DNA from 3 places in the Actinomadura sp. NPDC000600 genome. Region 2 is predicted to be linked to each of the others. Evidence: riboswitches for the same ligand, from Rfam matches in the RefSeq annotation. Region 2 holds a riboswitch; each other region holds the start of a gene.
The links. Region 2 has a riboswitch for cyclic di-AMP ahead of ABWI07_RS01125 (NlpC/P60 family protein). Riboswitches for the same ligand answer to the same signal wherever they lie in the genome.

Region 1 (7,245 bases), on a different contig from region 2:
CGCGGTGTCCCCGGGCGGGGGCGGCGGCAAGCTCAGGCCGGACAGCCCCATCGCCGTCGAGGCGCGGCACGGCACGATCGAGAACGTGACGGTGGCGACGAAGGACGGAGTGGTCGAGGGCGACCTGAGCGCCGACCGGACCCGGTGGCGGTCCCGGTGGACGCTGAAGCCGGGCACGGCCTACACGGTCGACGCCACCGCCCTCGGCAGGGACGGCCGGACGCGTACGGTCCGCAGCGGCTTCACGACGGCCGAGGTGAAGAAGACCAACGACGTCTCGATCGAGGCGCCGTTCAACCGGGAGACCGTCGGCGTCGGCATACCGATCATCGTGCACTTCGCCCGCCCGGTGCAGGACCGGGCGGCCGTGGAGCGGGCCCTGGAGGTCACCGCCGACCGGACCGTCGAGGGCGGCTGGAACTGGTTCGGCGCCCAGGAGGTCGTCTTCCGGACGAAGCAGTACTGGCCCGCCCACACGAAGGTGTCGTTCAAGGCGCACCTGAGCGGCGTCCGCACCGGCCAGGGCGTCTACGGCGGGAAGGACTACGGCGTCGACTTCAAGGTCGGCGACTCGCACGTCTCCACGGCCGGCGAGGACAGCCACAAGATGGTCGTGAGGATCAACGGGAAGAAGGCCCGTACGATCCCGACGAGCATGGGGCGCGGCGGGGTCCGCAAGTACACCACGACCAACGGCGTCCACCTCGCGATGGGCAAGGAGGACCCGACCGTCATGACGTCGGAGTGGGACGGCTGCGGTCCCGGCTGCGCCGGGTACTACAGCCTGACCGTCTACAAGTCGGTGCGGATCTCCGACAGCGGCGAGTACGTCCACAGCGCGCCGTGGTCGGTCGGCGCCCAGGGCAGCGAGAACGTCAGCCACGGCTGCATCAACGTCAGCCCGTCCAACGCCAAGTGGTTCTACAACCTCTCCCAGCGGGGCGACCCGATCACGGTGACCGGGAGCAGCCGGGAGCTGGAGCCGGAGAACGGCTGGGGCTACTGGCAGGTCAAGTGGCAGGACTGGACGAAGGGCAGCGCCCTGAAGCGGTCGGTCACGACGGCTCCGCACGTGGACGCGGCGACCCTGTCGGCGCAGCGGGGGGCCAAGGTCCCCGGTGCGCAGCGGGCCGAGGGCAACTGAGCGCCGGCTAGCGCTGCGGCGGCGGGACCCGGACGCGGTGCATGCGCGCCCAGTCGCGGGCCATGGCGATCCGGTCGGGGCCCGAGGGGTGCGTGAGCCACAGCAGGTACTCCGCCGCGTCGGGGTCCAGGTCCGAGACGTTGCGCACGGACAGCGCGTGCTGCATCGACACGAACGTCGACGGGTCGCGGGTGAGGTCCAGCGCGTGGACGTCGGCGCGGGCCTCGATGCGGCGGCTCACGAGGTTCTGGACGGGGGCGGCGAGCGTCGTCCCGGCCGTCACGAGCGCGAGGAGGAGCGCGATGGACCTCGGGTCGGCCGCCCCGCCGCCGCGGCGGGCGTCCGGGCCGGCCCCGCCGGGACCGGGCGCGCCGGGATCGAGCCCGGCGCGCCGCAGGAGGCGCGGGGACGTCATCAGCGGGTACAGCAGGCAGAGTGCCCCGGCCACGCCGAGCGCGCCCACGAGCGTGCCCCACAGCACGTCGTCGCGCTTGGCGTGGCCGAGCTCGTGCCCGACGATCGACTCGACCTGGGCGGGGGGCGACTTCAGCAGCGTGTCGTAGAGGACGATGCGGCGCGTGGAGCCGAACCCGGACACGTAGGCGTTGAGCGACGTCGTCCGGCGGGAGGCGTCCGCGACGAGGACGTCCTTGACGGGCACGCCGTCCCGGCGGGCCATCGCCAGCAGGTCGCTGCGCAACTGGCCCGCGGGCAGCGAGTGGAACTTGTTGAACACCGGTTCGACGGCGAGCGGGTAGACGAACGAGACGAAGACGACGAGGACGAACCCGCCCGCGGCGGCGCCCGTCCACCAGTAGCGCGGGAAGCGGCGGGTGAGGGCGTAGAGCAGCAGGAGGGCGATCGTGTAGATGACCCACGTGACGGCGAGGGACTTCGCCTGGTCGACGAGCCACGCGGGCCAGCTCTGCGTGGAGAGCCCGTAGCGGCGCAGCACCGACTCGCCCCAGACGTCGAACGGCAGCCCGGCGATGCGCAGCAGCGTGGTAAGGGCGAGGGTGGCGGTGATGATGCGCAGCCACCGGCGACGTGTCCTGGCGGTGACCCAGCCGATGAACCGTGCGCCCAGCGGGGTGAAGCCCAGCACCAGGACCAGGACGAGTCCGACGGCGAGCCCGGAGTAGGCGGGCGGGTTGACGGCCGAGTCGAACGCCCTGGAACGGGCGATCTCGGCGGGGGTGAAGTCCAGTGCGGGGTCGGGTCTCACGCGCCCGCCGGGGACGTGCCCGGGCAGCGGGCTCCACGGGGTGGTCAGGGCGAGGACGGCCGCGACCCCGGCGAAGAGAACGGCGGCCGTGACGGCGGCGGCGACCCGGGGCCGCCGTGCCGGGGCGCCGGGGGCGCCGCCCGGCCTTCCGCCGGCGGTGCCCTCGGCGCTGCCCTCGTCCGTCTCCGCCTCGCTCATGCGAGCTCCTCTTTCACGTAGTCGCGCCAAAGTGCGGTGAAGCGCTCCCGCGTGAGGCCCAGCACGTCGCGCAGCGCCGCGGCCTCCGGGGCGCGCCCGGCGGCCCGGTAGAGCCGGACGAGCGCCGCCTCACCGTACCGGTCGGCGACCATCCGGCAGGCGAGCCAGGCCTCCTGGTAGGCCTGGGAGAGGCGCGGGGAGCCGCCGGCGAACGCGTCGGCCGCGGGGAGCGCGGACGGCGCCCGCCCGGCGGAGACCTCGCGGCGCAGCTCGCCCGCCGCCGACCGGGTACTGATCTTGACGCGCCGGTAGCCGACGTAGTCCGCGAAGCCCTCGATCAGCCACAGCGGGGTGCGCCGGTCGCGGGCGCCGCCGGTGGCGACGTGGGTCAGCTCGTGCGTGAGGACGACGTTGCGGCCGAGCTCGTTGAGGCGGCCGAAGGTGCCGGGGGAGATGATGACGCGGTCCTCGCCGCGGCCGTCCCCGGGGGCGATGGTGGCGAGCGCGGCGATCTGGCCGAGGCTCTGCCCGGGGCCGGCGAGCGCGGAGGCGAGGGAGGCGTCGGCGGGGACGAGCGCGACGACCCGCTGCGCCCACCCCTTGCCGACCACGGAGGTGACGACCGGGACGGCCGCGTCCAGCCGCGCGGCGATGCGGTCGAGGCCGGTGCCGTCGCCGATGACGAGTCCGGCTCGCCCCCTGACCGCCGTCAGGGGGCCGCTGTCCCAGATGTCGGCGTCGTCGGTGAGGCCGCGGGACGTCCCGTCCCCGACGACCGTCCACGTCCCGCCGCGCGGGGCCAGCGTGAGGTAGCGGGTGCGGGCCACGTCGCTCCTGTCGAAGCCGCGCAGCCTGTAGCGCACCTCGATCCGGACGACGGCGTTGCCGCCGTCCATGGCCTCGGTGTTGACGATGCGCTCCCGCCAGTTCTCCAGGGGGAGTTTCCGGAGGTTGCCGTACATGAGGGCCTGGGCGTCCCGGAAGGCGGCGGGGGCGTCGCCCACGCTGGCGAGGAAGGCCATGCGGTCGCCGTCGCGGACGGCGCGCGCGCGGTTGGCGAGGACGGCGGCGGCCGTCTCCGGGCTGAACGTCCCGGCGACCCGCGAGGTGGCGGCGCCGGCGCCGCCGGCGCCGGGCGCCCCGCCGCCGGAGCGCGAGCCGACCAGGCCGGCGCCTCCGGCGAGCAGGGCGGCGGCCCCGCCCGCGCCCAGGGCGAGGACCCTGCGCCGCGTGACGGTGGCGTCCTGCCCGGGGCCTTCCTCCATGGGCGCGATCCTATGCAGGACGCGGGGCGAGGGGCGGCATCACGACCGGTAGTCCGGGTAGCCGTAGCCGACGACGTCGTCTGTGGAACGTTCCTTTACGCGGACGGCGTTGTCGGTGTTGCCCTCGACGGCCTCGATCGTGCCGTCGTCGATCTCCTCGACGACCAGGCCGACGTGCCGGATGTCGTCGAAGGACTTGCCGCCGTCCCACGCGTAGAAGACGATCGCGCCGGGCCTCGGCTCGGTGCCCCAGCGCCCGTGCTCCTGGAACCAGCGGGCGTGCGCGACCGTCCAGGCGTCGCTGCCGACCTGGTCGCCGAAGCCGATCTGCTCGCCGACCCAGGAGACGAACATGTCGCACCAGTTCGCGTCGCTGTAGCCGTCGAGGGACCCGCCGTCGCGCGCGAGCGTCTCCCGCGCGCGGGACGTGGACATGTACCACTCCTGGAACTTGGTCTCGCCGCCGCCGTCCTCCTCGACGCCCACCTGCGAGCGGGCGAGCCTGATGGCCTGCGCGGCGGTGGGCCGCGACTTCCCGGCCGCTCTGGCGGAGGGCCTGCCGGACGACACGGCCGACGGCCGCTCGGGCCGGGTCTTCTTGGGGGTCTTCGAGGCGCGGATCCTGGGCTCGCCCTCGGACTTGCGCCTGGACGGGTCGCCGTGCGCCGCCAGGCCGGGGGCCAGGTCGGCCGCGGCGGCGGACCTCACCGGGGCGGAGCCGAACGGCAGGACCGACGCCTGCGCCGTGGCGGCGGCGGTGCCGAGCACGGCGGCGCCGACGACGACGCCGCCGGTCGTCCGCCACGTGATGGAAAGGGGGTGCGGCTTCCGGTGCTTGCCCGGGGCCTTCTTGCGGTGCGCGCGTGGCACGGGGGTCTCCTCGGCTTCCATGGCGCCTACCGGGTTAGCTGACGGGTTCGGGCGTGGAAGCCGCCCTACGGCCGCGAAGGCAGGCCGATTCACCCCGAAAAGGACACAGTGGGTCCCCGGTTCCGCGTCGGACGCGCATGCGGGGCACGGCGGTCCGCGGATTCGGCGGTGGCGTGCCCGGGGGCGGGCACACCGGTTCGGATTGGGGGAGCTCCGGCGGCGGGGGGTGCCTGCGGAGCGAAAGGGGGGGCCGGGGCGTGGTCGCGTGGCGGCCACGCCCCAGGTACCGCTGCGGGATTCTCTCCTTCTCTTCCAGACGCCTACCGGGTTAGCTGACGGGTTCGGGCGTGGAAGTGGCCCTACGGCGGCTCTCGCCGGTGCCCCGGGAGAGACGCGCCGATTCACCCCGGGTGCCGGAATGCCCGTCCGGAAAGACTCTCCGGACTCCGGCGGATATGGGTCCCCGGTTCCGCTCTTCGGCGGATTCGGCGCTGCCGCTGCGATCCTGGGGGCGATATGGGGCCCTGCGCGGGACCTGTCTCCCGCGTGCGAAAGAGCGGCGCCTGATGTTGTGTGCGGACGGCGCCCCGTCTCCGGGGCCGTCCGGGGCCTGCCCCGTGTAGGCCACTGCGGCAGCACGCTCGGCGCCATGCACGCGGCAAGCGTGCGCACGGTGGGGCGGGGGTAGGCCTGGTCTGCGTCGAGACCGTGCGGCGCCTGCGGGCGCCGCGGGACGGCACGTGGGGCGTGCCGCCCGGGGGTGCGGCGCGTGGCTCGCGCCGCCGTCACGCGGGTGCTGGATGCTCCGCGTGGGACCGGGGCGCCTGGGGGGCGCCGCGGGTCCACGGCGTCTGGAGGGCGCCGTGAGTGGTGACAAGGTACCAAAGCCCCAAGAGAAGGCAAACCCCCCCAAAATCAACAACGGACCAGGTCAAGCCCGGTCCGTTGTCGATGAGGGCCCCGTCACACCCGCGCCGCGGGGGTGTCAGGGCGGTGCGTCAGGGGCGTCCGGCGCCGTAGTAGTTGCTCAGGTAGTAGCCGGAGGTGATGTCGCTGATCTTGACGACGTCGCCGGTGTGCGGGGCGTGGATCATCTTGCCGCCGCCCACGTACATGCCGACGTGGCCGAGGTTGCTGAAGAAGACCAGGTCGCCGGGCTGCAGGTTGCTCTTGGCCACCCGCTTGGTCGCGGCGTACTGGGAGTTGGTGGTGCGGGTGATGCCGACGCCCGCGGCGGCCCAGGCCTTCATGGTCAGGCCGGAGCAGTCGTAGGAGCCCGGGCCCTCGGCGCCGTAGGAGTAGGGCTTGCCGAGCTGGGCGTAGGCGAAGTCGAGCGCCGCGCGGGCCGGACCGCTGGCCGGGCCGTTGTAGGTGCCGCCGGTGCCACCGCCGCCGCCCGGGCGCGACGGCGTGCCGCCGCCGAGCCGGCGCACGAGCGCCTTCTGCTTCTGGACCTGCTTGTCGAGCTCCTGCTTCTGCTTCTTCAGCTCGTCCTGCTTGGACTTCACCTCGTCGTAGGCGGACTTCGCCTGGGCCTGCTCGCGGCGGAGCCGCTGGGCCGTCGCAAGGAACTGGGTGAGCTGGGAGCTGCGCTCGTGCGACAGGTGCGAGAAGACGGCCGCCTGGTCGAGGATCGACTGCGGGTCCTTGCTGCCGACGAAGCCGGTGACGTCGGCCGAGTCACCGTTCTTGTACGCGGTGGCCGCCATCTGAGCGATCTTGGACCGCTGCTCCTCGAAGCTTGCCTGCTCCTGCTTGCTCGCCTTGGTCGCGGAGTCGAACTTCTTCTTGGCGACCTTGAGCTTCTCGCGGTTCTGGTTGAACTGCTCGACCTTCTGGTCCATCTGCTCGTTGAGCTTGTCGAGCTTCTTCTGGGCCTGCGCCCGGGTCGGCTTGGGCTCGGCGTGCGCCACCACCGGGGAGCAGGTCAGGGAGACCGCCACGGTCAGGCCGGCGACGGCCGCCAGGCGACGGGAGACGCCTCTGCCCGCGGAACCCGCCCTGCGGGCAGGCCGCTGCGCCGGTGCCCCGATGTGATCATTGGCCACGGTCGGTTTCGCCCCTCTCGTCCAACGACGTCAGCGGACGACATTAGCGAGGGGCAACAGCCGTCACAACCGATTCATCACTCTTTGATTGACATCTGCGGACATCATCCACTTTTCGTGACGTGATGATCACGGACCGCGAGGCTTGCCTTATGAGAGCCTTATGGCCGCCTTATGGGCGGGCCCGCCCTAGGAGCGGCCCAGCCTGCGCAGCAGCAGGGAGGAGGGGCAGGGGCGCGCGCTGGCGCGCCGCGCGGCGTCGGCGACCTCCCGGTCGGACGACACCACGACCACCGACCGGCCTGGCGGCTCCGCCCGCACGAGCTCGCCGATCAGCTCGTCCGCCGTCTGCCCCGGGCGGCTGAACAGCACCCGCACCCCGCGCGGCGCCGCGATGGCGACCGGCGCCTCCAGCTCCGCGCCGTCGAACACGCACGTGACCTCGGCGCGCGTCTGCGCGGCCAGCCCGCCGAGCCCGGACAGCAGCCGGCTGCG
Region 2 (7,245 bases):
TCATGGCCTCGGTGAGCGCCAGCGCCGCCCGTTCGGCGTCGTCGAAGCGCGGGTCCTCGTACCAGGCGGCCAGCGTGAGCAGCTTCTCGGTGCTGACGCCGGCCTCGGCCGCGCTCGTGGCTCCGGCGTCGGTGCAGGCGCTGCATCCGTTGATCTGGCTGGCCCGCAGGTGGACCAGCTCCAGCACCTCCCGGGGGACGCCGCCGCCGTACACCGCCTTGAAGATCTCCTGGACGCCCGCGCCGATGTCGGGCCCGCTCGAAGAACCGTGGATCCGTGGTGCCATCTCTTCCTCCCGCAGTCGATGTGGACGGCACCACGACGCACCGGGCCGGGGAGAAGTAACGTCGGCCCCGGCGTTACCTTCTCGACTCGTGCCGCGTCCTGGTGGAGGAACCACGACACGCAGCCCGGGAGCACCGTGACCCGACAGGACAAGCTGGCCGCCGACTTCGAGGCGCACCGCCCCTACCTGCACGCGATCGCGTTCCGGGTGCTCGGCCAGCACGCGGACGCCGACGACGCGGTGCAGGAGGCGTGGCTGCGGCTGGCCCGTACCGGCGGCGACGGCATCGAGGAGCTGCGCGGCTGGCTCACCACGGTGACCGGACGGATCTGCCTCGACATCCTGCGCCGGCGCGGAGTCCGCGGCGAGCAGCCACTGGAGCCTGAGCTCTGGACCGCCTTGGGCGACCTCGGCCCCGACCCCGAGGCGGAGGCCGTGCTCGCCGACTCGGTCGGCCTCGCCCTGTACGTCGTCATGGACGCTCTCACTCCGGCGGAGCGGGTCTCGTTCGTGCTGCACGACGTCTTCGAGATGCCGTTCGACGCGGTCGCGGCCGTCCTCGGCCGGAGCACCGCCGCCGCCAAGATGCTCGCCAGCAGGGCCCGGGGACGGATCCGGCTCGGCGCGCCCACCGCCGACGCCCACTCGGCGGCACGCGGGGTCGTCGACGCCTTCCTGGCGGCCGCCGGCCGGGGCGACCTCGCGGGCCTCCTCACCCTCCTCGCGCCTGAGGTCGAGCTGCACAGGGGCCCGAGCGTCGTCCGGGGCGCGGACGAGGTCGCCGCCCAGGCCACCGTCGGGGCCCGCCGGGACGCGAAGGGCCACCCGGCACTGGTCGACGGCGTCCCCGGCGTTCTCATCACCATGGGCGGCCGCCCGTTCCTCCTGATGGCCTTCACCGTCGAGGACGGCCGAATCACCACGATCCGGACGCTCTCCGACCCGAAGCGGCTGGCCCAGATCGTCCCCTCCTGGGTCACCTGACACGCCGGGTCCGCACGCCTTGAGCGCCCCTTTCGACGGGGGCGCTCTGGGTGGCCGGGCGTCAGTGGGCGGGGGTGTCCGGCTGGGGTGGGGTGCGGATCAGGAGGGTCACCAGGACGGCCACGGTGGCCAGGGCGAGGGCCGAGACGGTCGCCGCGGTGGTGTAGCCGTGGACGAGGGCGCTCACCCGGGAGGCGGCCGGGCCGTGCTCGCGCAGGTAGCCGGCCGTCGCGCCGATCGCGACGGTGTTGACGACGGCGGTTCCGACCGACCCGCCCATCTGGGACGCGGCGTTGACGACGGCGGCGGCGACCCCGGCCTCGCGCGGGGAGACGCCGGCGGTCGCCAGCGAGAAGGCCGGCGGGAACACGGCGCCCATGCCGATCCCGAGCAGGATCTCGACGGGGACGACCGAGGCGGCGTAGCCGCTGCCCGGGTCGAGCCGGGTCAGGACGGCCAGGCCGGCCGCGGCGATGAGCAGGCCGCCGCCGATCAGCAGGCGGGCGGGCACGCGCCGGGTGAGCAGGGCGCCGACCAGGTACCCGCTGACCGAGTTGGCGAAGGCGAGCGGCAGGAACGCCAGGCCCGTGCGCATCGGGGAGAAGTGCGCGACCACCTGCAGGTAGTAGGTGAGCGTCAGGAAGATCCCGAAGGCGCCGACGACCGCGGTGGCCACGGCGAGGTAGGCGCCTGCCCGGCCGCGGTCCGCGAGGATGCGCAGCGGCAGCAGCGGTGCGTCGTGCCTGGCCTGGCGCGCGATGAACAGCGCGAGCGCCAGGGCGCCGGTCGCGAGCGGCGCGGTGGTCTGCCACGCGTCCCAGCCGTGCGGGGCGGCCTGCCCGGCGCCGTACACGACGGCCGCCAGGCCGCCGGTGACGAGGACGGCGGAGATCCAGTCGACGCGCGCCCCGGGGAAGCTCGGCGGGGCCGGAAGGACGATGCGTCCCGCCACGGACGCGGCCGCGGCGATCGCCACGTTGACGTAGAGGCACCAGCGCCAGTCGGCGTACTGGGTCAGCGCGCCGCCGAGCAGCAGCCCGACGGCCGCGCCGCTGCTCGCCACGGCGCCGTACACGCCGAACGCCTTCGCGCGCTCCTTCGGTTCGGTGAACGTCACGGCCAGCAGGGACAGGGCGGTGGGCGCGAGCAGCGCGGCGAACGCCCCCTGCAGGGCGCGCCCGACCACGAGGACGCCGAAGCCGGGCGCGGCGCCGGCGATCATCGAGGCGACCGCGAACCCGGCCAGCCCGGCCAGGAAGCTGCGGCGCCGCCCGACCAGATCGGCGATCCGGCCGCCGAGCAGGAGCAGCCCGGCGAAGGACAGGGTGTAGGCGGTGATCACCCACTGCCGGTCGGTGTCGCCGAAGCCGAGCGCGTGCTGGGCCGTGGGCAGCGCGATGTTCACGATCGTGGCGTCGAGCGCGATCATCAGCTGCGCGACGGCGATGACGACCAGCGCGGCCCAGCGGCGGTTCGGGACGCCCGCGGACGGGCCGGACGCGGTGCGCGACGTGATGGCGGTCATGGAACCCACCTCCCTTTAAGTGAAGGGTTCTCCTCCAGATATTAACTGGAGGTTTCTCCTCCGTCTAGAGGTGGAGCGGGATCGCGTACGGCCTTGGAGAGGGAGGGACTCAGAGCACCTCGGGATCGCCCACCGGGGCGCTGAGCTGCGGGTTTGATCGCGGGAAGCTTGCCATCCCTTGGTGATTTCTGTAGGTTTGCCGCTCCAAGACGCTCTCCAGGCGTTTTGTCCCACTTACGTGGGCGGGGTGCCCTCCCCGCGGAACAAGGCCCCGAGACGGTCCATCGATCGGGCCTCACATCGTCAGCGCCGCTTCTCCCTCAGCGGCACCCGCCGAGTCCGCCGTCGCGCGGAGCCGGGGACCCACCTCGCACCGGGGTGAATCGGCCTGCCCAGGCCGTAGGGCGACTTCCACGCCCGAACCCGTCAGCTAACCCGGTAGGCGGCACTTGGAAGCAAGGAGCCCCCTTGAAAGGCAAGCACAGCAAGCAGTCGCGCCGTCTAAGGCTCGCCCCCTGGGCCATCGGCACGATGACGGGTCTCGCCACCTTCGGCGTGACGGCGGCACTGCCGACGACCTTGCAGCACGCGACCATCGAGACGGCCGCCGCAGCCCAGACCGTCCCCCAGCAGCAGACCGCGCAGCTGCTGGCCGAGCGGCGGACGCAGGTCGGAGAGCGGAGGCAGGCCCGGGCCGCGGCCCAGTTCCAGAAGGAGTTCAAGGCGCCGACGAAGGCCGAGGCGACGAAGAGCCGGTCCTCGACGAAGGTCGAGTCGAAGCCGGTCTCCGCGAAGAAGCAGGCCGTTCCCCAGCAGCAGGCGGCCGATCCCAAGGCGGCCAAGCGGGCCCTGGTCATCAAGCGGGCCAAGAGCTGGCACCCGCACACCGCCCAGCGGGTCCCCTACAGCCAGACCGGGTCGCACAACGGCTACCGCACCGACTGCTCGGGCTACGTCTCCATGGCGCTGGGGCTGCCCAAGCCCGGGCCCAACACCGTCGGCCTGACCTCGTCGCGATACACCCAGCGCATCAAGATGTCCCAGCTGAAGAAGGGCGACCTCGTCATGGACGCCCTCGGCAGCAACACCACCCGGCACGTCGTCATCTTCGAGAAGTGGGCGAACAAGCAGCACACCTCGTACTGGGCGTACGAGCAGCGCGGGCGGTACGGCACCGACCACCGGACGCTCACCTACGGGCTGTCCTCTGGCGACGAGTACAAGGCGTACCGGCCGACGTCCCTCAAGTAGGCGGCGGCTCAAGAGAAGCGCCCGGCATCGGCGGATCGCCGGTGCCGGGCGGAGCGGGTTGTAGAGCGGTCACAGGTCAGACCGAGCGGACGGCCCGCATGGACTCCTTCAGGGAGCCGAGGGTCGCGAAGACGGCCGTGGGCTCGTAACCGCAGTGGGCCATGCAGTTGGCGCAGCGGGAGTCGCGGCCCCGCCCGTAGGAGTCCCAGTCGGTCTCGTCCAGGAGTTCCTGGTAGGTCTGGGCGTAGCCGTCCGACATCAGGTAGCAGGGCCGCTGCCAGCCGAAGAGCGAGTAGGACGGGATCGCCCAGGCCGTGCAGGGAAAATCGACCTTGCCCTCTAGGAAGTCCAGGAACAGGGGCGAGTGGTTGAAGCGCCACCGCTTGCGGTTGCCGTCCCCGAACGCCTTGCGGAACAGCTCCCGCGTCTCCTGGACGCCGAGGAAGTGGTCCTGGTCGGGAGCCTTGTCGTACGCGTAGCCGGGCGAGATCATCATCTCGTCGACCTCGAGGTCGTCGTTGAGGTAGTCGAGGACGTCGATGACGGTCTGCGGCGTGTCCGTGTTGAAGATCGTCGTGTTCGTGGTGACGCGGAACCCGCGCCGCTTGCACTCCCTGATGGCGGCCACCGCGTCGTCGAAGACGCCCTCCTTGCACACGGACTCGTCGTGGCGCTCGCGCAGCCCGTCGATGTGCACCGCCCACGCGAAGTAGGGCGACGGCGTGAACTTGTCGATCTTCCGCGGGATGAGCAGCGCGTTCGTGCACAGGAACACGAACTTCTTGCGCCGGACGAGCTCGTTCACCAGCTCGTCGATCTGCGGGTGCATGAGCGGCTCGCCGCCCGCGATGGAGACCATCGGCGCGCCGCACTCCTCGATGGCGGCGAGGGCCTGCTCGACCGGCATGCGCTTCTTCAGCACGTCGTGCGGGTGCTGGATCTTCCCGCAGCCGGCGCAGGCGAGGTTGCAGGCGAACAGGGGTTCCAGCTCGACGATGAGCGGGAACTTCTCCCGCCCGCGCAGCTTGTTGCGGAGGATGTAGCCCCCGATGCGAAGGCTCTGGCGGAGCGGCATGCTCATGGTGTCCGGACCTCCTTGGGCGGTGCGGGCCCGGTGGACTCCACCGGGTCGTGGGCGGGCCGCGTCATGTCGCGGCCCGCAGGTAGCGGCCGAGCGCGCTCACGGGGAACACCAGCCGGTACAGGTGGTAGTTGATGTAGAAGTCGCCGGGGAAGCCGGTGCCGGTGAACAGGTCCTCGTCCCAGTTCCCGTCCGGGCGCTGGTGGTCGACGAGCCACTGGACGCCCGCCTCCACGGCCGGGGAGCGCTCGCCCGCGGCGAGCAGCGCCAGCAGGGCCCAGGCCGTCTGGGAGGGGGTCGACTCGCCCCGCCCGATCCACGCCGGGTCGTCGTAGGAGCGCAGGTCCTCGCCCCAGCCGCCGTCGGCGTTCTGGTGGTCCTCCAGCCAGGCGACGGCGCGCCGGATCGCGGGCTTGCCGGGACGGACCCCCGCCGCGATGAGCGCGGGCACCACGCTGCCCGTCCCGTAGACGTGGTTCGCCCCCCAGCGCCCGAACCAGGAGCCGTCCTCCTCCTGCGCCCTGAGCAGCCACACGACGGCGCGCCTGACCGCGGGCGACTCCGCGAGGCCCTCCCCGGCCAGCGCCTCGACGACGTGGGCGGTGACGTCGGCGGACGGCGGGTCGATGACGGCGCCGAAGTCGCAGAACGGCAGCTTGGTGCAGAGCTCGCGGGTGTTGTCGGCGTCGAACGCGGCGAAGCCGCCGTCCCGCGACGCCATCCCGTCCAGCCAGCGGACGGCCCGCCTGACCGGCTCCTCCGCCTCCGGGAAGGACACCTTGCGCAGCGCCAGGATGGCCTCGGCGGTGTCGTCGGTGTCGGGGTAGACGTCGTTGTCGAACTCGAACGCCCACCCGCCCGGCGGGACGTCCGGCCGCTTCACCGCCCAGTCCCCCGGCCCGCGGACCTCCTCGCCGACGACCCATCCGGCGGCCTTCACCAGGGCGGGGTGGTCGGCGGCCACGCCCGCGTCGGCGAGCGCGTTCATGGCGAGCACCGTGTCCCAGACGGGCGACTGGCACGCCTCCAGGCGGCGGCCCTTGTCGTCGCGGATGATGAACCGTTCGAGCCCGTCCAGCCCGCGTTTGACGACCGGGTGGTCGAGGCCGTAGCCGAGCTCGTGCAGCGCCATGAGCGAGTACACCCACGGCGGCTGGATCCCGCCCCAGCAGCCGTCGGCCTCCTGCCTGGCGATGATCCAGTCGGCGGCCCGGCGCAGCGCCGCCAGGCGCAGCGGGCGCACCGGCCGCCTCTCGTACACGTGCAGGACGCGGTCGAGGGCGTTGAACGCCGCCCCCCAGCCCTTGGCCTCGTTCGCCGGCATCGCGCCGCACCGCAGCTCCGGCAGGTCGAACGGCAGCGCCCGGACGGGCCGCAGCGACCCGAGGACCGTCAGCGGGACGATCGTCTGCCGTGCCCAGCACGCCCAGTCGTAGACGTTCAGCGGGACGCGGCTCGGCAGGAACATCAGCTCGGGCGGCATGACCGGCAGGTCGTCCCAGGACCACTGGCCGAACAGCGCCAGCCAGATCCGGGTGAACACGCGGCTGCCCTCGACGCCGCCCGCCTCCCGCACGTACTCGGCGGCCTTGCGCATGTGCCCGGCGCCGACCGGGTCCCCGGCGAAGCGCAGCGCGACGTAGGCCTCGATCGTCGTGGACAGGTCGGCCGGGCCGCCGTGGAAGTTCGCCCAGGTGCCGTCCTCGCGCTGCTGGGAGCGGATCCAGCGCGCCGCGTCCTTGGTGTCGGCGTCGGAGCGGATGCCGAGGAACTGGCGGAGCAGCAGGTCCTCGGCGTCCATGGTGACGTTGGTCTCCAGTTCGGCCTTCCACCAGCCCTCGGGCGACTGCAGGCCGAGCAGGTGGTCGCGGGCGGCCTCGGCGGCGGCGGCCGCCGCGCCGGTGAGTCCGGACACGTCGGTGGTGGTCATTCGGTCCTTCCCTTCTGGCGCGGCGGGTCAGTGGTCCCGGGAGGTGACGAACAGCGCGATGTCGCGGAACTCGGCGGCCACGAGCCCGTCCATGCCCGAGTCGTCGAGGTGGCGCCCGGCGGCGGCGACGCGGCGGTCGGCCTCGGCCGCGGCCCAGTCCCGGCCGCCCGCCGCCTCCACGAGGCGGG
Region 3 (7,245 bases), on a different contig from region 2:
GTCTTCCATGCCCCCAGCCGACCCGAATCTGAGACGAGATGTCAATAGCGGGCGGACGGGGGCCGCTAAGCGCTTTCTCTGATCACCAGCTCGGGCCGCTGGACGACCTGCCGGTGCTGGTGCGACTTGCCCTCGCCGATCTCGGCCATGGCGAGTTCGGCGGCCTCCCAGCCGAGCTCGCGGCGCGGCTGGCGGATGGTGGTGAGCGGCACGGCGGCGCTCGCCGCGAGCTCGATGTCGTCGTAGCCGACCACGGCGATGTCGTCGGGGACGCGGACGCCGAGCCGGGTCAGCTCGTTGATCAGGCCGATCGCCAGCAGGTCGTTGGCGCAGAACACGCCGTCGGGCACCGGCGACATGGCCATGATCTCGTGTGCGGCGGCCTGCCCCTCGGTGGGGCTCAGAGCGTCCTTGACCAGGACGGGCGGCGTGCCGAGACCCGCCTCGACGATCGTGCGGGCGGCTCCGGAGCGGCGTTCGACGCAGGGCTGCGGCTCTGGGACGCCCGTCACGAACGCGATGCGCCGGCGTCCGATGCCGAGCAGATGGGCTGCGGCGGTCTCGCCGCCCGCCACGTGGTCGACCCGGGCGGAGCACACGTCGACGGCGTCCCGGTCGATCACCACCACGCTCATCCCCGCGGCGCGCAGCCGGGAGATGTCGCGGGGGCCGAGCTTGACCGGGATGACCAGGACCCCGGCGGCCTGCTGCTCGGTGAGAAGTTCCAGCGAGCGGCGCTCCTTGGCGGCGGAGTGGTCGCTGGACAGCCACAGCGCGTCGTGTCCGGCCGCGTTGAGCGCGGCCTCGGCGCCCCGCGCGACGTCGGTCGCGTACGGGTTGGTGAGGTCCTCCACTACCACGCCGAACGCCCGGCGCGGCTGGTCGCCGAACTCGCCCGCGGTCCGTTCGGGGCCCGTGCGGAGCCGGCGCGCGGACTCGTTGCGGACGAACCCGAGCTCCTCGATCGCCGCGCGGACACGGTCACGGGTAGCTTCGGCCACGAGATCTGGCCGGTTTAGGACATTCGAAACGGTCCCAACTGAGACGCCCGCGCGCCTCGCGACCTCACGGATGCTGGTCTGTGGCAACTCGCTCCTCGTCCCGCTCCATGGGCGTTTTCCCAGGTAGTGGAGTTTTGCATGGCGTGGCACCGAATGCACGGTCACACATGGTGAACGTACGGGCGCGTAGCGCTCTTGACCGGCGCTTGACGGGCCGGATCCGGCCGCCTAGCGTTCCGAGCCGAAGCGTAGCTTGAAACGATTCACGATCTTCGTTCACTTGCGAGGACCGGTGAGTTCGGCGGGAGGGGCGGGTGCGGATGGCTGGCGATCTCATCCCGTCTCCCTCGGCAGGGCAACGAGTGAATCGTCACCCGGAGTTCCCCCGTACACCCCCGCAATCGGCCATGCGGCCACCTCCGGCCAAGCGCGTGAGACAGCAAAGGAACCCGATGATCTAAGTCCGGAAGGGTCCGGACCCGGCAACCCAACGCGCGTACAGATCGAGGCCAACCCGTGCCTGTGCAGCGGACGGCTGCATCCCCGCGGTCATCACCACGGACGAGGGAGGACGGAGTGGAAACAGCAGCCACACTCGCACGTCGTGGCACCGACGATTTCGGGCTGAGCGAAGAGGAGATCCGACTGCTCGCCCAGATCGCCAGCGGTGTCACCGCCGATGTGGCGGCGCGCAAGCTGGAACTGAGCGCTCGGACCTTGCGGCGCCGGCTGCGGACGATCTGCGACCGGCTGGAGGTCAACACCCCTATCGAGGCCGTGGTGTGGGCGGCCCGAAGGCAGCTCATCTAGCCTGCACCCCCGACGCTCGCCAGGGGACGGCGGGCGTCATCCGGAGAAATGGCGGCTCGTTCGAATTCCGTCCGACCCCGCAGCGGCGGCGCCGGCGCCCTGGCAGGTAGGTCCCTGCAGAAGGCGCCGCCGCGGACGGCGTTCGAACCGGGCACGCCCCCTGAGCCGGCCCGACGGCCGGCAGGGCCGCCCTGCCCGACACGTCCGCCCGGATCGACGTGCCCGTCCTCATCCGGCACGGTCGGCGCGACGAGTCCGGAGGCACGGCGTTATCGATCGTCGTACGCGTTGCCTGCCGGGCCGCCGGTCAGGCGACCCGCACTCCGCCGGCGAAGGGGCGTCCGTCCATGGAGGCGATCTTCACGACGTCTCCGGTCTGCGGGGCGTGCAGCATCTTGCCGCCGCCGACGTAGATGCCCATGTGGTGCAGGTCGGAGTAGAAGAACACGAGGTCGCCGGGCTGGAGCTCGCTGCGCGACACGTGCGTTCCCGCGTTCCACTGGCTGCCGGTGTAGTGCGGCAGGTTGATGCCGACCTGCTTGTAGGCCCACATCGTGAGGCCGGAGCAGTCGAAGGTGCTCGGCCCGGCGGCGCCCCACACGTACGGGCGGCCGATCTTGCTCATCGCGTACCGGAGCGCCTGCGCGGCCTTGCCGGTGCCGACGACCGGGAGCTTGGCGAGCTGGGTCGGGTCCTTGTCGACGAGCTTGCCGCGGATCTTCTCGTAGGCGTCGGTGACCTTCGTGCGCTGCGACTCGAGCTGCGACTTCAGGTCCTTCACCTGCTTGGCGCGGGACTCGGCGGACTTGCGGGCCCGCTGCGCGGACTGCATGGCCTGCATGAGCCCGAGCACCTGGGTGCTGTCCTGCTTGGCGAAGTAGTGCAGGGTCGCGGCCTGGTCGAGGATGGACTGCGGGTCCTGGGAGGCGACGAAGGAGACCGTGGGGTCGGAGCCGCCCTGCATGTAGCTCGTCGCCGCGAGGGATCCGACCTTCTGGCGGAGCGTCTCGAGCGTCTTCTCCTGCCGCTTGGCGTTCTCCGTGGCCACCTTGGCGGCGCGCTGCGACTGCGCGAGCCTGACCTTCAGCCCGTTGTACTGCTCGGTGAGCTGCTCCAGCTGGTCGGCGAGCTTGAGGGCCTTCGTCCTCAGCTCCTTGGCCGAGGGGTCGGGGTCGGCGTGCGCGACGGCGAGCGTGTGCGGGACGAGCGCGTACGGAGCGGCCGAAACGACGATGAGCGCGCCGACCGCCGTGGCCGCGCGCCCGTAGAAGCGTGAAAGGGAAGCATGCCGCGATCGCTTCACGAATACTCCTCTCCTCAGCCGCCTACCGGGTTAGCTGACGGGTTGGGGCCGGAGCAGCCCGTCCGCGGCCGCGCGCGAGCGATCGCTCGCGGCTGCGGATTCACCCCTCACGGTTGGTCGTCAGGGCGATCCCCCGAAACGCTCCGAAAGTGGGTCCCCGGCTCCCAGGACGCTGGTTGCGGCCTTGGGACTCGGCGGTTCGGCCTCCGTCCTGCGGTCGGCCGACGTCAGCGATGGACACTAACGGAACCCGCATGGGATGCCAACCAGAACATGCGAATTGGCAGGTGGCGCGGCGCGGTGGCGGCGCGTTCGGCCGCCTGCGCGGAGGGGTGCCCCTGGCGAGCGGCGGCGTTCGATAATCTCGCCTGTTTGTGGAAGTCGTGATCCGGCGTGCCCGCACCGCCGACGTCCAGGAGATACGCAGGCTCGTCGATCTGTACGCCGGGTCGGGGCGGCGCCTGCTGAAGAAGACGACGGTCAAGCTGTACGAGGACGTCCAGGAGTTCTGGGTCGCCGAGGACATCCAGCACGGGACGCCTGGGCGCGTCGTCGGGTGCGGCGCCCTCCACGTCATGTGGGAGGACCTCGCGGAGGTCCGCTCGGTCGCGGTCGAGAAGGAGTGCGGGGGACGGGGAATCGGGCACCGGATCGTGACCCGCCTCCTGGAGACCGCAAGGGAACTCGGCGTGCGGAGGGTGTTCTGCCTTACCTTCGAGGTGGAGTTCTTCGCCCGCCACGGCTTCCAGCAGATCCTGGGGACTCCGGTGGCGCCTGAGGTGTACGAGGAACTTCTCCGCTCCTACGACGAAGGCGTGGCAGAGTTCTTGGACCTCGACCGGGTCAAGCCGAATACGTTGGGCAACACCCGGATGTTGCTTCGCCTGGAGGACTGACTCAAATGAGCGATTCCCCCCACAGCGGGCGGCCTTATCGGCCCCAGCAGGGGCAGGGTTCGTACGGCCCGCCGCCCCAGTACCAAGGTCCTCAGTGGCAGCAGCCGCAGCAGCAGCCGTCGTCCCAGCAGCAGTGGCAGCAGCAGCCCCAGCAGCCCCAGCAGCAGTGGCAGTCGCAGCAGCAGTGGAACCAGCAGCCCGCCTATGACGACCACGGCTCCTACGACCACCACGGCTCCTACGACGACGGCGGTGATCTGGCGCTGGCGCCGATCCACCGTCGGGCGGGCGCCCGGATCATCGACAACGCGCTCGTCGCGGTCTTCGGGTTCGCCCTCGTCCTTCCGGTGACGATCGGTGCCTTCGGTCTGGGCAAGCCCGGCAGCAAGACCGAGGACGAGGGGGGCGTGTGGAACTGGCCCATCATCTTCACCCTCTTCTGCGTGCTGTCCGTGCTGCCGTTCATCTACGAGGCCGTCCAGTTGTCCATGTGGGGGCGCACGCTGGGGAAGCGCGTCCTCGGCCTTGGCGTCGTCCAGGCGCGTCCTGCGGGCAGCCCGATCACCACGACGCAGGCCGTCTGGCGGGCGGGGATCACCCACGTCGGCTACCAGCTCGGCGTCTTCTTCTTCCTCGTCTTGGCGGTGATGGTGTGGGACTACGCCGCGTACGGGATGGTGCTTGTCTGGGCGGGCGCACTCATGGCCTACCTCTGGGCGATCTGGGACCAGCCCCTGCACCAGTCACTGCATGACCGCTTCGCCGGCACGCTCGTCATCGACGAGCGGGTCGGATATGACGATTCCGAGTACTCCGAGTACGCGGGCTAAGGCCACGATGGCGGCACCGCTCGCCGAGCCCGGACAGAGGCTCCTCGCGCGCGTCGTCGACACGCTCGTCGTCGGCATCCCCGTCGTTCTCGTCGTCCGCGAGCTCGTGTCCGGGCACACGGCGGACGTCGTGGCTCCGACAGCCGTAGCCGGATGCATGCTGCTCTACGAGGCGGTCCAGCTCGCCCTCTGGGGCCGGACGCTCGGCAAGCGCGTCGCGGGCATCGAGGTGGTCGCGGCGACCGCTCAGGAGGCCCCTGGAGCGGCGGCACAGGGGGCCGGGGAGGCCGCCGGGGCCGCCGGTCCCGGGGGCGCGTCGGCCATACCCGTTTCCGTGCCCGGATTCGTGCCCGTGACGGCCCCCAAGCCCGAGGAGAGCGCGCCTCCGGGGGAGGCCGAGTCCTCCGGTGCGCACGCGCGTCCGGACGTCCTGCGCTGCGTTCTGCGCGCCGCCGTCTATTCGGTGCCGATCGGGCTGCGCCCGATTCCCGTTCTCGGTCTGCTCGCGAGCATCTTCTGGGTCGTGAACGCGGGGGCCGTGTTCGAGGGCACGAGCCGCCAGGCCGTTCACGACAGGGTCGCCGGGACGCTCGTGGTAAAGCGCCCCCGGCCCGAATCCTCGGCCTTCTGAGGGCATCTCCCGGGTGCCGGGCGGTGCTCGCGGGGTTCCAATACCGCCCGTCCGATACCACGGAGTCGCGTGCGCGCCGGCGCGCACGCGACTCCGCTCGCATGCGCTATACATGCTTTCGCCGAGATGCTCGCTGATTCCGGCGCCCTAGGGGTGGGCGGCATATGCCCGTTCCTTCCGGTTGCGGTCTTGAAACCGGCGGGATGTGTCTCGTCCCGGACGTCGCCTCCGCTTTGAGAGTTCCCTCCGATGCCGTTGCCGCGGCCAGAACGCGACCGCTTGATAGCGGGCCTGGACTTACTCCGGATGGCATGCCCTCGCCCTTGGAACGGACCTTTCGCACGGCATGCCCCGCGCGGTGGAAGCCGGGCCTGAGGCGTGGCTCCGCCGGTCTCCGGGGCCGGGTTGAAGAACTGGGGCAGACGGTGGGATTGTGTCCCGATCTCCTGATTTCGCGACACCGGTCGGCACCCCGCTTCCGCGGCGCGAGCAGGGCGAGGACCGCGCCCGTCCTGCCGCGGCAACAGATTTCGGGGCCGGGCCCTCGGGCGTTATTCGTCCACGTCCACCGGTACGGGGTTGATCAGGCACTGCGGTCACCTGCGCATTACCGCGCGGGCAGGCGGTTAGTGCCCGATACGGGAGGTTAATCGCGGCCGGGGCGGCGCCGTCCGCAAACCCGGCCCAATGCGCGCACTCCTGCGCAGGTCAGCGCGGTACGCAGTGACGCCGGTCACGGTTGAAAACCCGGGCGGGTCGCCGCGGGTTGGGGAATTCATGGCGCCCGGGCCGGGTCCGGGCGTCATCCGAGGTCTGTGCGCACCCGAAACGACGAGGCCGATTACAGCCGGTCACGGGCGGAAGGCGGTTTCCCTCGACTGCCGGTTCATGGTGGACGCCGGAATTGTCATCTGCGAAGTTCTAGGTATATCTTTGGCACTCGATTAGAGTTTGCTCAAGCCGAAAGGTCTGTCCCCATGGCACAGAAGGTTCAGGTGCTTCTCGTCGACGACCTCGACGGTGGCGAGGCGGACGAGACCGTAGCGTTCTCGATCGACGGCGCCTCCTACGAGATCGACCTCAGTGGCGCCAACGCGACGAAGCTGCGGGAATCGCTGCAGCCGTTCGTCGAGAAGTCCCGTAAGGCGGGCACGGTCAACCGCCGCCGCCGGCAGCGCGGCGCTTCCAGCCGCGAACGCAGTGCCGAGATCCGCGCCTGGGCCAAGAACAACGGCATCAAGGTCAATGAGCGCGGCCGCATCCCGGCTCACGTGATCGAGCAGTACGAGGCGGCCAACTGATCCGCCCGGACCACCGGCGGCCCGTCTCCGTTAGCGGGGCGGGCCGTTCGCCGTTAGCGGGGCGCTTCGTCGGCGGGGCGGCCGTTCTCCCGGTGAGCCGTTCGCTTGTGGCGTAGCGTCCGCGCGGTTCGCCGAGTCCGCCGTGAGGTACACAGGGCGCGCGGGTGGAAACTCCACCCCCATTCGGCACTCTCGGCCCGCGCCTTGACCGACCTGCGAAAAGTCCCCCGTTCGCTTGGGGCGTAGCGGGAACATGACGCACCGATGCGGTAGTTGGATGAGACTGAACAGCGCATAGCTGGGGAACGTCTCCTGGTGGGAGTGCACCGGGCGGCCTCCTCGGGGCGGGCTAGCATGCGGAAGGACAGTTCCGGACGTTCCGGACTCTGCCCAACCGCTCTGTGAGGAGCGACGAGATGTTCGAGAGGTTCACCGACCGCGCGCGGCGGGTTGTCGTCCTGGCTCAGGAAGAG

Region 1: linked by a shared signal. The riboswitch ahead of ABWI07_RS35640 (CHAP domain-containing protein) and the one ahead of ABWI07_RS01125 (NlpC/P60 family protein) in region 2 are both predicted to bind cyclic di-AMP.
Region 3: linked by a shared signal. The riboswitch ahead of ABWI07_RS15385 (C40 family peptidase) and the one ahead of ABWI07_RS01125 (NlpC/P60 family protein) in region 2 are both predicted to bind cyclic di-AMP.

What each region holds. Positions count from the first base shown of each region.
Region 1 covers NZ_JBEUPD010000036.1:19,057-26,301, forward strand. The annotation lists gene ABWI07_RS35625 (L,D-transpeptidase) at 1-1,144, shown strand, start outside; gene ABWI07_RS35630 (M48 family metallopeptidase) at 1,152-2,567, opposite strand; gene ABWI07_RS35635 (hypothetical protein) at 2,564-3,832, opposite strand; gene ABWI07_RS35640 (CHAP domain-containing protein) at 3,872-4,702, opposite strand; cyclic di-AMP (ydaO/yuaA leader) riboswitch at 4,710-4,880, opposite strand; cyclic di-AMP (ydaO/yuaA leader) riboswitch at 5,005-5,203, opposite strand; gene ABWI07_RS35645 (C40 family peptidase) at 5,701-6,750, opposite strand; gene ABWI07_RS35650 (NYN domain-containing protein) at 6,940-7,245, opposite strand, start outside.
Region 2 covers NZ_JBEUPD010000001.1:255,904-263,148, reverse strand. The annotation lists gene ABWI07_RS01140 (carboxymuconolactone decarboxylase family protein) at 1-286, opposite strand, end outside; gene ABWI07_RS01135 (sigma-70 family RNA polymerase sigma factor) at 422-1,270, shown strand; gene ABWI07_RS01130 (MFS transporter) at 1,332-2,795, opposite strand; cyclic di-AMP (ydaO/yuaA leader) riboswitch at 3,117-3,255, shown strand; gene ABWI07_RS01125 (NlpC/P60 family protein) at 3,264-4,046, shown strand; gene hpnH (adenosyl-hopene transferase HpnH) at 4,123-5,127, opposite strand; gene shc (squalene--hopene cyclase) at 5,192-7,057, opposite strand; gene ABWI07_RS01110 (polyprenyl synthetase family protein) at 7,085-7,245, opposite strand, start outside.
Region 3 covers NZ_JBEUPD010000009.1:34,919-42,163, reverse strand. The annotation lists gene ABWI07_RS15400 (cytochrome P450) at 1-9, opposite strand, end outside; gene ABWI07_RS15395 (LacI family DNA-binding transcriptional regulator) at 66-1,151, opposite strand; gene ABWI07_RS15390 (transcriptional regulator) at 1,578-1,811, shown strand; gene ABWI07_RS15385 (C40 family peptidase) at 2,119-3,114, opposite strand; cyclic di-AMP (ydaO/yuaA leader) riboswitch at 3,118-3,308, opposite strand; gene ABWI07_RS15380 (amino-acid N-acetyltransferase) at 3,489-4,010, shown strand; gene ABWI07_RS15375 (RDD family protein) at 4,016-4,840, shown strand; gene ABWI07_RS15370 (RDD family protein) at 4,848-5,471, shown strand; gene ABWI07_RS15365 (histone-like nucleoid-structuring protein Lsr2) at 6,449-6,772, shown strand; gene ABWI07_RS15360 (ATP-dependent Clp protease ATP-binding subunit) at 7,189-7,245, shown strand, end outside.